2 regions of the Desulfosporomusa polytropa genome follow, and region 2 is predicted to be linked to the other one. Evidence: riboswitches for the same ligand, from Rfam matches in the RefSeq annotation. Region 2 holds a riboswitch; the other holds the start of a gene.
What was found. A riboswitch is a leader RNA that binds a small molecule or an ion and turns the genes downstream of it on or off. The one in region 2 is predicted to bind lysine.

Region 1: it holds a riboswitch for lysine, as region 2 does, so the genes downstream of both, ACZ449_RS25655 (ABC transporter substrate-binding protein) here and dapB (4-hydroxy-tetrahydrodipicolinate reductase) in region 2, are expected to answer to the same signal.

Annotation. Positions count from the first base shown of each region.
Region 1 covers NZ_AP042400.1:5,081,739-5,086,131, reverse strand. The annotation lists gene ACZ449_RS25660 (branched-chain amino acid ABC transporter permease) at 1-54, opposite strand, end outside; gene ACZ449_RS25655 (ABC transporter substrate-binding protein) at 125-1,267, opposite strand; lysine riboswitch at 1,370-1,535, opposite strand; gene ACZ449_RS25650 (alpha/beta fold hydrolase) at 1,808-2,620, shown strand; gene ACZ449_RS25645 (hypothetical protein) at 2,690-2,848, opposite strand; gene ACZ449_RS25640 (hypothetical protein) at 3,074-3,568, opposite strand; gene ACZ449_RS25635 (alpha/beta hydrolase) at 3,841-4,393, opposite strand, start outside.
Region 2 covers NZ_AP042400.1:908,264-912,656, forward strand. The annotation lists gene ACZ449_RS06060 (M16 family metallopeptidase) at 1-413, shown strand, start outside; gene ACZ449_RS06065 (dCTP deaminase/dUTPase family protein) at 427-870, shown strand; gene ACZ449_RS06070 (hypothetical protein) at 946-1,266, shown strand; gene ACZ449_RS06075 (YlmC/YmxH family sporulation protein) at 1,275-1,538, shown strand; gene ACZ449_RS06080 (general stress protein) at 1,614-2,294, shown strand; lysine riboswitch at 2,412-2,582, shown strand; gene dapB (4-hydroxy-tetrahydrodipicolinate reductase) at 2,702-3,496, shown strand; gene ACZ449_RS06090 (aspartate-semialdehyde dehydrogenase) at 3,570-4,393, shown strand, end outside.

The DNA of each region.
Region 1 (4,393 bases), 1.5 Mb from region 2:
AATTAAAGCATAAACACCACCGAGTGCCAGTCCATTTATAATTTGCTGCAGCATCTGATCACCCTCCTCTGACTACAAGTGGGAAGCAGCAGGCTGACCTGTCACTTCCCACCGCAATTCGCAATTATTGATATACAACAAATTGTCCGTCTTTGACAGTAATATATAAATAAGGTCTAACCCAGTCACCTTTATCATCAAATGTCACTGTCCCAGTGATACCTTTATAATCGGTCTGGCTCATGGCCTCACGGACACCTTCTCTGGTGATAGTTCCTTTTTCACCAGCCTTCTCCATCGCCTTGGCAAGAACATACATTTGATCATAGCCTAGAGCAGCAAAGGTGTCTGGTTCTACATTATATTTCTCTTTATACTTTTTAACAAAAGCCTGTACAGCTGGGTCAGGGTTGGTAGAAACAAATGCGCCTAATGATATAGAGCGTTCGGCAGCCTTCCCCGCAATTTCAATAAATTTGGGACTATATAAACCAGGGCCGCTTACAATAGGAACAGTCAGACCCAATTCAGTCGCCTGTTTGACAATCAAGCCACCATCTGTATAAGTACCACAAACTGCGAGTGCATCAATGCCTTTATTTTTTATTTCGGTCAGCAGAGCGGAAAAATCCTTATCTGTTGCCAAATAAGCTTGGTTAGAAACAATTGTAACCTGATATTGGTTAAGCTGTTTTTCAAGAACGGTCATAAGACCTTTGCCAAAATCGTTATTAGGATAGAGGATCGCAACCCGTTTAGCTCCTAATTTTTGCCCCAGTAAATCACCCATTAAAACTCCTACTTTGGCATCCTGCACAGCCATACGAAAAAAATAAGGGCTGATTCCCGAAAGCTTGGGCGTGCTTGAAGACACCACAGAATGAGTCAGTTTTGCCTTGTCGGTTATCGGAACCATGGCAAGAGTATTCGAGCTAAGGCAAGACCCGACTAACGCTACTACATTTTTTTGATCGGCAAATTTTTGCGCTCCTGCGGCAGCCTGTTTGGGATCACCTGCATCATCGTGAAAGACCGCTTCAATCGACTGGCCTTTAACCCCGCCAGCCTTATTGATTTCTTCACGAGCCAATTCGAAACCATTTTTATGGCTTTGACCATATGTCGCATTATCTCCTGACAGAGGATTAACCATCGCAACCGTCAGCGCCGCTTTTTTACCCTGAGTCGCCGACCCGCCACAACCTGCAATAGCAACCATGGAAACTGCAACCATAAATCCACCTAAAACCTTTACCCACGTTTTCATAAATTCCCCCCTAAAAATATAATAAAAATAAAAAAGACACTTGGTGATTTCTCTGCCAGGTGTCTTCAATAACATGAAAAATAATAGTCCATGTCTCGGCCCAGATGAGATAGCTCTCCACCAACGTTGGTGACAGTCCTGCACTTATTCAATGCAGACCCAGTAAAAAAAACCGCCGTTTTTCTTACTTCGGCAACTAACCCTTTCCCTGCCTTCGTTGATGCCTCATCAAACAGGTACTAATGTTGGCTGCGCCTCTATAAACAATCTGATTAAAGGAATATTTTTCTTTATTAGCTCTATTCTAGACTTTCGCAATTAGTTCGTCAAGATTTTTTGTCGAAATGTCGATCTTTTACTGCCACAATTTTCAATGCCAGTTGGCGGAAATGCTGTATAAGTCCTCTAAAAAAATAGCATCTGTTGGATTTATCTATTTCTAAATGAATGATACAGCCCACACTAGGCTATCACACTGTTAGTAGCGAGTGCATAATATAGTATATATTATGTAAATATTCTTTCAAAGGAGGGCTTTTGGTGGGGGTATATATTAAAGTCGAACCAGACGTAAAGATATACGTGGAAGACCTTAATCCTGCGGGCTGTAAAACAATCGTATTTATACACGGTTGGCCGGCAAACCATAAAATGTTTGAGTATCAGTTTGATCAACTGCCTAAGCGGGGATATCGCTGCATAGGAATTGATGCGCGAGGTTTCGGTAATTCCGACAAGCCTTGGGCAGGCTACGACTACGATACGTCGGCAGATGATATTCGCAGTGTAGTCGAAGAACTCGGACTTCATGATTTCACCCTCGGAGGCCATTCTACGGGGGGAGCGGTCGCTGTTCGCTATATGGCCCGTCACAAGGGATACGGGGTATCTAAGCTTGCCCTTTTTGCAGCAGCAGCTCCCAGTCTGATTCAGCGTCCTTATTTTCCACATGGGCTAAAAAAAGAGGATGTAATTAAAATCATCCAGGGAACAAATAATGACCGTCCCGAAATGTTGCGAAATTTTGGCGATACGTTTTTCTTTCAGCATGTATCTCAAGCTTTCTCAAATTGGTTCTTTCAAATGGGACTGCAAGCGGCAGGTTGGTCCACCGCAGCAGTTGCAGCCTCTTGGATAGACGAAGAACTATTTTTGGATCTTGAGGAAATATATGTTCCAACTTTAATTCTTCATGGTATCCATGACAAAGTTTGTTTGTTCCCATTGGCTATTGCCCAAAATGAAAAAATTAGAGACTCCAAACTTGTTCCGTTCAGATACAGCGGTCACGGATTATTCTATGACGAGCACGCTAAATTTAACAAAGAGCTAACTCAATTTATTGAGGAATAAAGTTTTTAGTGATGTACGAGATGTCAAAAAAGAAACATCCCCTTATGTCCCTCAACAATATTCTACTTACTATAAATAATTAAGCAACAATAAAGATAACATCGCTAAAACGATGGCGTTGCATTCGAGCAACGATCTAACAGGCGATACCTGCTCTTGCATTTTTGAGGGTATTTCGCTCATCTCGCCCATACCAAATTTCTTTTCAGCACTCATACTACTATTCATGCAAAACTCCTCCTTAATTTATATCTCGACAATTATTGCTTCTGATATTAGTATAATATATTTTACTATAGATGAAAAATATTTATTAACTATACTTTTTTTGCAATCCTTGGCATTTTTTTCAGTTTAGCATAAAAGAAGAAAGGAAGCAAATGGAACCGTCCCCACGCTTCCATTTAGATGGTTAGGTTGCAGGATATGATGATCAAATTGAAAAGTTCGGTGTCAATTATACTTTACTAGTTTATGAGAAAGAATATATTTGTAAGCAGTGATAATTATAACTCTGTTAAAAACAGCTTCTGGTTCATTTCCGTAATATGCTCCACCTGACATATTGCCACGGGTTTTATATAAGCATTTTGGAGGGGAATTTCCCCAAAGCTCATCATTTTTTAACCAAATTGAGCCGTCTTGGTTCCACTGATTGCTATTTGGATTAAAAGAGCATTTAAAGGTAAACGTTTGTTTTTCAAAGGAAATATTATTATCCAAAGTTTGGATTCTTAATTTATCTAAAGTGCTCTCCTCTGGTATGCAGATTAAGGTATATGTCATTTCAAAAAGTGAATTTTGCTCAGTTTTAGATGTTACTTTTGCTTTTAGTGATTCTGTGCGAAGATACTTAACAAAACCATTTTCTGTAACAGTATATATATCTTCCGCAAAGCAGACATTGGTTAACATAACAAAAATAATTGTAAGTAAGAACTTTTTCATTATAGTACCCTCCTTGATTTATATTATCAAAGCAGCATGTACCGCTAAAAAGATCAATAATAATGAAGATATGTTGTTTGGTATATTAGCAGATATTATTCCTTATATTTTTATATGTAGTTATTCCTAGATTCAGTATTTAATTTTTAGTAGTAAATGGCCAAACACTAAATTTTAAAAAATAAGCCCTCGGCGTATGCCGAGGGCTTAACTTACTGTTACTGCTTAAATGCGTTACTATATATTTCCGGAGGGAATGCTATGAACGACAATTATATCTTAAAAGCATCCCGCAGTTGAGAATAAATCAGTGCCCACGCCTCATCGGCCGCTTCCTTCGGGCCAAAATGGGTAAAAGCATGACAGCACTTAGAGAATCTCCTGAACAGCACTTCCACCCCAGCGTCCGCCAGGCGCTCGGCGTAGCGTTTATCTTCTTCGTGCAGCGGGTCATATTCTGCCGCAATGATAAGTGCCGGCGGAAGCCCTCGAAGGTCTTTCTCTAGAATCGGCGAGACAAATGGATTTTTAGTGTCCTCCTCACTACGGATGTAACAGGCAGTAAAATAATTAACCAATTTGGGTGTCAGTATCGTCTCTTCCGGATGGAAATGTTTGTTGTAAGCATCAGTAGTATGGTCCAATACCGGATAATCCAGCACTTGGTAAACAATAGAGAATTCTTCCCTTTTCCTGGCTAATAAGCAGATTGCCGTGGCTAGATTGGCACCGGCGCTGTGCCCACCCACGGCAATCCGCCGAGGATCAATTCCCAGTTTCTCCGCATAGTCATGTACCCATTTAACGACGGCGTAACTTTCTTCC
Region 2 (4,393 bases):
CCTATTCTATTTATTCTTATCAAAATAGTTATAAAGATGCCGGATTGCTTACCGTTTATGCAGGCACTCGTCCGGGAAATGTAAATCAAGTGTTGGATCTTATTATAGAAAACTTGAAGGATTTTAAAATGAAAGGCATAACTGAGCAGGAACTGACTAAGTCAAAAGAGCAAATAAAGGGGAGCCTGCTGCTGGGCTTAGAGAGTTCAAGCAGCAGGATGTCCCGTATTGGCAAGATGGAAGTTACTTTAGAAAAATTTGTTTCTTTAGATGAAGTTGTAAGCAAAATTGACAGGGTGACGCTAGCTGATGTAAACCAGATGATTGAGCAAATGCTTGTTGCTGAAAAACTGTGTTTTACTGCGCTAGGCCCTGCTGACTCATTAAATATTAATACTGATTTCAGTTTTTAAGAAGGAGAATAGTATGGCAAGAGGATTTGAGGTAATTAGTCAATATAGAGAATCAGATATAAAATTACCGATTCGTAAGACTGCGTTAAGTGCCGGGTATGATCTTACAATTGCCCAAGACATTACTTTACTTCCAGGAAAGGTTATCTTAGTTCCAACAGGAGTTAAAGCCTATATGGAAGAAGACGAATATCTTGGTATTCATATTCGTTCTGGTTTGGCTATTAAGCATAGCTTGAGTTTAATTAATGGGCAAGGTATTATTGATGCCGATTATTATAATAATCAGGAAAATGAGGGACATATTTTACTTCCCGTTTTTAACCAGGGATCAGAACTTGTGACAATTACCAAAGGAACCAGACTAGCCCAGGGAATTTTTTATAAGTACCTAAAAACAGATAACGATTGCGTCAATAATCTTCGTTCAGGCGGTTTTGGGAGTACAGGACAGTAACAAATGGCGATTTTTTTTCATAACTTATGCTAATTCGCCATATACATTGGTAGAAGCAGGTTAAGGAGGGCTACTGTGTATACCTGGATGACATTAGTACTGGTTGTCTTGATGGTTATGGGGTCTGTTTGGGTACGTGTTTGCCACTCTCGGATGTCCTTGGACAATATACCCTCAGTTGAGCCAAAGCCATCGCCCTTTGCTAATGCCGTACGAGATTTAGTTGCCACTGCCGGCGGCGTATATATTTCTTTGGTAATGATTGTTTCATTTTTAAAATTGGAGATACCTGAACGGATAACTGTCAGTATAATTATGTTCGATCCGCTGGCGATGACGGCTATAGTAGTGGCGGTTGTTCAACCGTTTTTTGCTAAACTATTTGATAGCAAGTAGGTGAAAGTATGCGGATAAGTGAAATGACTGGAAAAGAAGTTATTAATTTGGGAGATGGTGCGCGGTTAGGTATCGTTGGTGAGTGTGAGCTTACTTTTGACAGTCGCTCTGGTGTTATTGGTGGATTAATTCTGCCCAAAAGAAATACACTATTTAACTTTTTAGGTGACAATCAGCTAGTAACAATACCATGGCAGGCAATCAAACGCATCGGAGATGAAGTTGTTATTGTTGATTTAAATAACGCTTATGATCACATGTATTCTAGATGATCGGGAATAAAAAGTGTTGTACTTGTTAAGCCTAACATTAAACTGTATATCAGACTAATGTTAGGAGGCTTATTAATGTCAATAACGAACAATTCTACAGGTGCTATGCAAGGAAATACTGGGAAGCAGCCAACAGCTCAAACTACAGGCCAGACAGGAAACGCTTTAGTAAATAACTATGCAGGTGGTCAAGCGCAAACTGCAAATCTCCAAACACAAACTACGAGTTCTGCGGCGCAAACTAAGTCACCTGGAATGCAGGCAGGTACTACGGGAGTTAAAAGCGTAATTGGTGTATTTAATTCTCGTGATAATGCTGAGCAGGCAGTAAATGCGCTTAGAACGAAAGGCTTTACAACCGAAGAAATAAATATTGTTTCCAAAAACAAAAATCAGCAAGGCCAAGATACTGAATATGTTGAAGATGATATTACCGATGGTGCCCTAGCAGGTGGCACGTTAGGCGGTATTGGCGGTTTGCTTTTGGGAGCAGGTGCTTTAGCCATTCCTGGTGTAGGACCAGTACTAGCCGCTGGGCCAATTGCTGCCGCTTTGAGTGGGGCGGTAGCAGGCGGTATTACGGGTGGGCTTATTGATTGGGGCATTCCGGCTGAAGTAGGAAGACGCTATGAACAAGAGGTAGCACAAGGTGGAATTCTGGCAATAATCCGCTCTGATGCCGCGAAAGCGAATCAAGCAGCTCAGATCCTGCGTCAAAACGGGGCAAGAGACGTAGAAACTCATGCATTAACCTAAACATAGTTTTCACTGGAATGTCGTGGATGAATAAATAAACAGCTTTTAATATTTATTGACAATGATGGAACCTTTGGTATAGAATGTGTATAAAATGAATAAGCAACATCCTGTAAAGGATGAAGTAGAGGTGCGGGAGTCAAAAGTACTTTCAGTGAGAGTGGAATCGATGAGCTGAAAGAAAAGGGGCGACCGCCGAAGTAAGAAAGAATGCCGAATCTTCTTACTGGTCTTACATCAAATAGATTTAAGACTGTCACCATTACTTGGTGGAGTGCTATCTCATCTGGTCAGGGACGATATATATACACATATATTTTCCTAAGGTCAGAAAAATGCTGTTTTGGCAGCTGGTGAGAAATGCGCTCACCAGCTGCTTTTCTTATTAAACAGGAGGTGGATAGCGCTTGATTAGAGTGATGGTATGTGGCGCTTATGGCAAAATGGGACGGGAAGTATTGCGAGCAGTTCATAAGGACCCGCATTTAAGCGTAGTCGGAGCAGTAGATATAAATTCCGACTTTGCCGATGTAGGCGATATTATCGGCGCAGGAAAAACAGGAGTAACGGTTGGCAATGACTTAGTTACTGTTGTCAATGAAACTAAACCACAAGTTATGGTTGATTTCACTAATCCGCAATCAGTTTTAAGCAACATTAAAATTGCCATTAAAAATGGCGTCTGCCCAGTTGTGGGTACAACCGGATTAACGGAAACTGATATTGAGGATATTCGTGAGCTATGTGCAGCTTCCAAGGTTAATGCAATTATTTCACCTAATTTTTCCATAGGTGCTATTCTTATGATGAAACTTTCCCAAGAGGCCGCCAAGTATTTGCCGCATGTTGAAATTATCGAGATGCATCATGATCAAAAGCTGGATGCCCCATCTGGCACAGGTCTTAGAACCGCTGAATTAATTGCCAGTGTACGGGGAACAATGCAGCAAGGCCATCCAGATGAGAAAGAAAAACTGACTGGTGCTCGTGGCGGTGATTTGTCAGGTATTCGATTGCACAGTGTTCGACTGCCTGGCTATGTAGCTCACCAGGAAGTGATTTTCGGTGGATTAGGCCAAACCCTAACGATTCGCCATGACTCAATATCCAGAGAATCGTTTATGCCGGGAGTAGTACTGGCTTGTAAAAAAGTGCTAACTGTTGATGGGCTGATTTTTGGTCTTGAACATATAATGGGCTAAACGTTGCAAAGAACGAAGCCAACTTCAAATATATGAGCATATTTATGATTATAGAATGGGGGACTAATTTACAATGAAAAAGTATAATGTAGCAATTTTAGGGGCAACTGGAGCAGTTGGCCAAGAATTTTTAAAACTTATTGAAGAGCGCAACTTTCCGTTTAACCAATTGAAATTGTTAGCGTCTGAACGGTCTGCAGGTAAAACTATCGAATTTATGGGTAAAGACTACATTGTTGAGGAGGCGACACCCGATTCATTTAGTGATGTGCAAATTGCCTTATTTGCAGGCGGCTCAATTAGTAAAACCTTAGCACCCGAGGCTGCTAAACGCGGGGCGGTTGTCATTGATAATTCAAGTGCCTTCCGCATGGACCCGAATGTACCTTTGGTCGTGCCAGAAGTTAACCCAGAGGCCATAAAAAATCATCAAGGGATTATTGCTAACCCTAACTGTTCGACAATTATTATGGTTATGGCATTAAAGCCTGTATATGATGTGGCAAAGATTAAACGTATAGTTGTTTCTACATATCAGGCTGTTTCCGGTGCTGGCAAAGAAGGCATTGATGAACTGACTGACCAAGTTAAGGCAGTTGTAGAAAATCGTCCTGTAGAAGCTAATATTTTACCGAGCGCCAGTTTGCCCAAACATTATCAAATCGCGTTTAATCTCTTACCGCAAATAGACGTATTTGTTGAAGAGGATTATACCAAAGAAGAGATGAAAATGGTAAATGAGACTCATAAAATATTCAATGACTATAACATCGGAATAACTGCGACGACGGTGAGGGTGCCGGTATATCGCAGTCATTCTGAATCAATAAACATAGAGCTTAATAGCCCGCTGTCGCCTGAAGAAGCAAAACAAGTATTGGCTAAATTTCCTGGTGT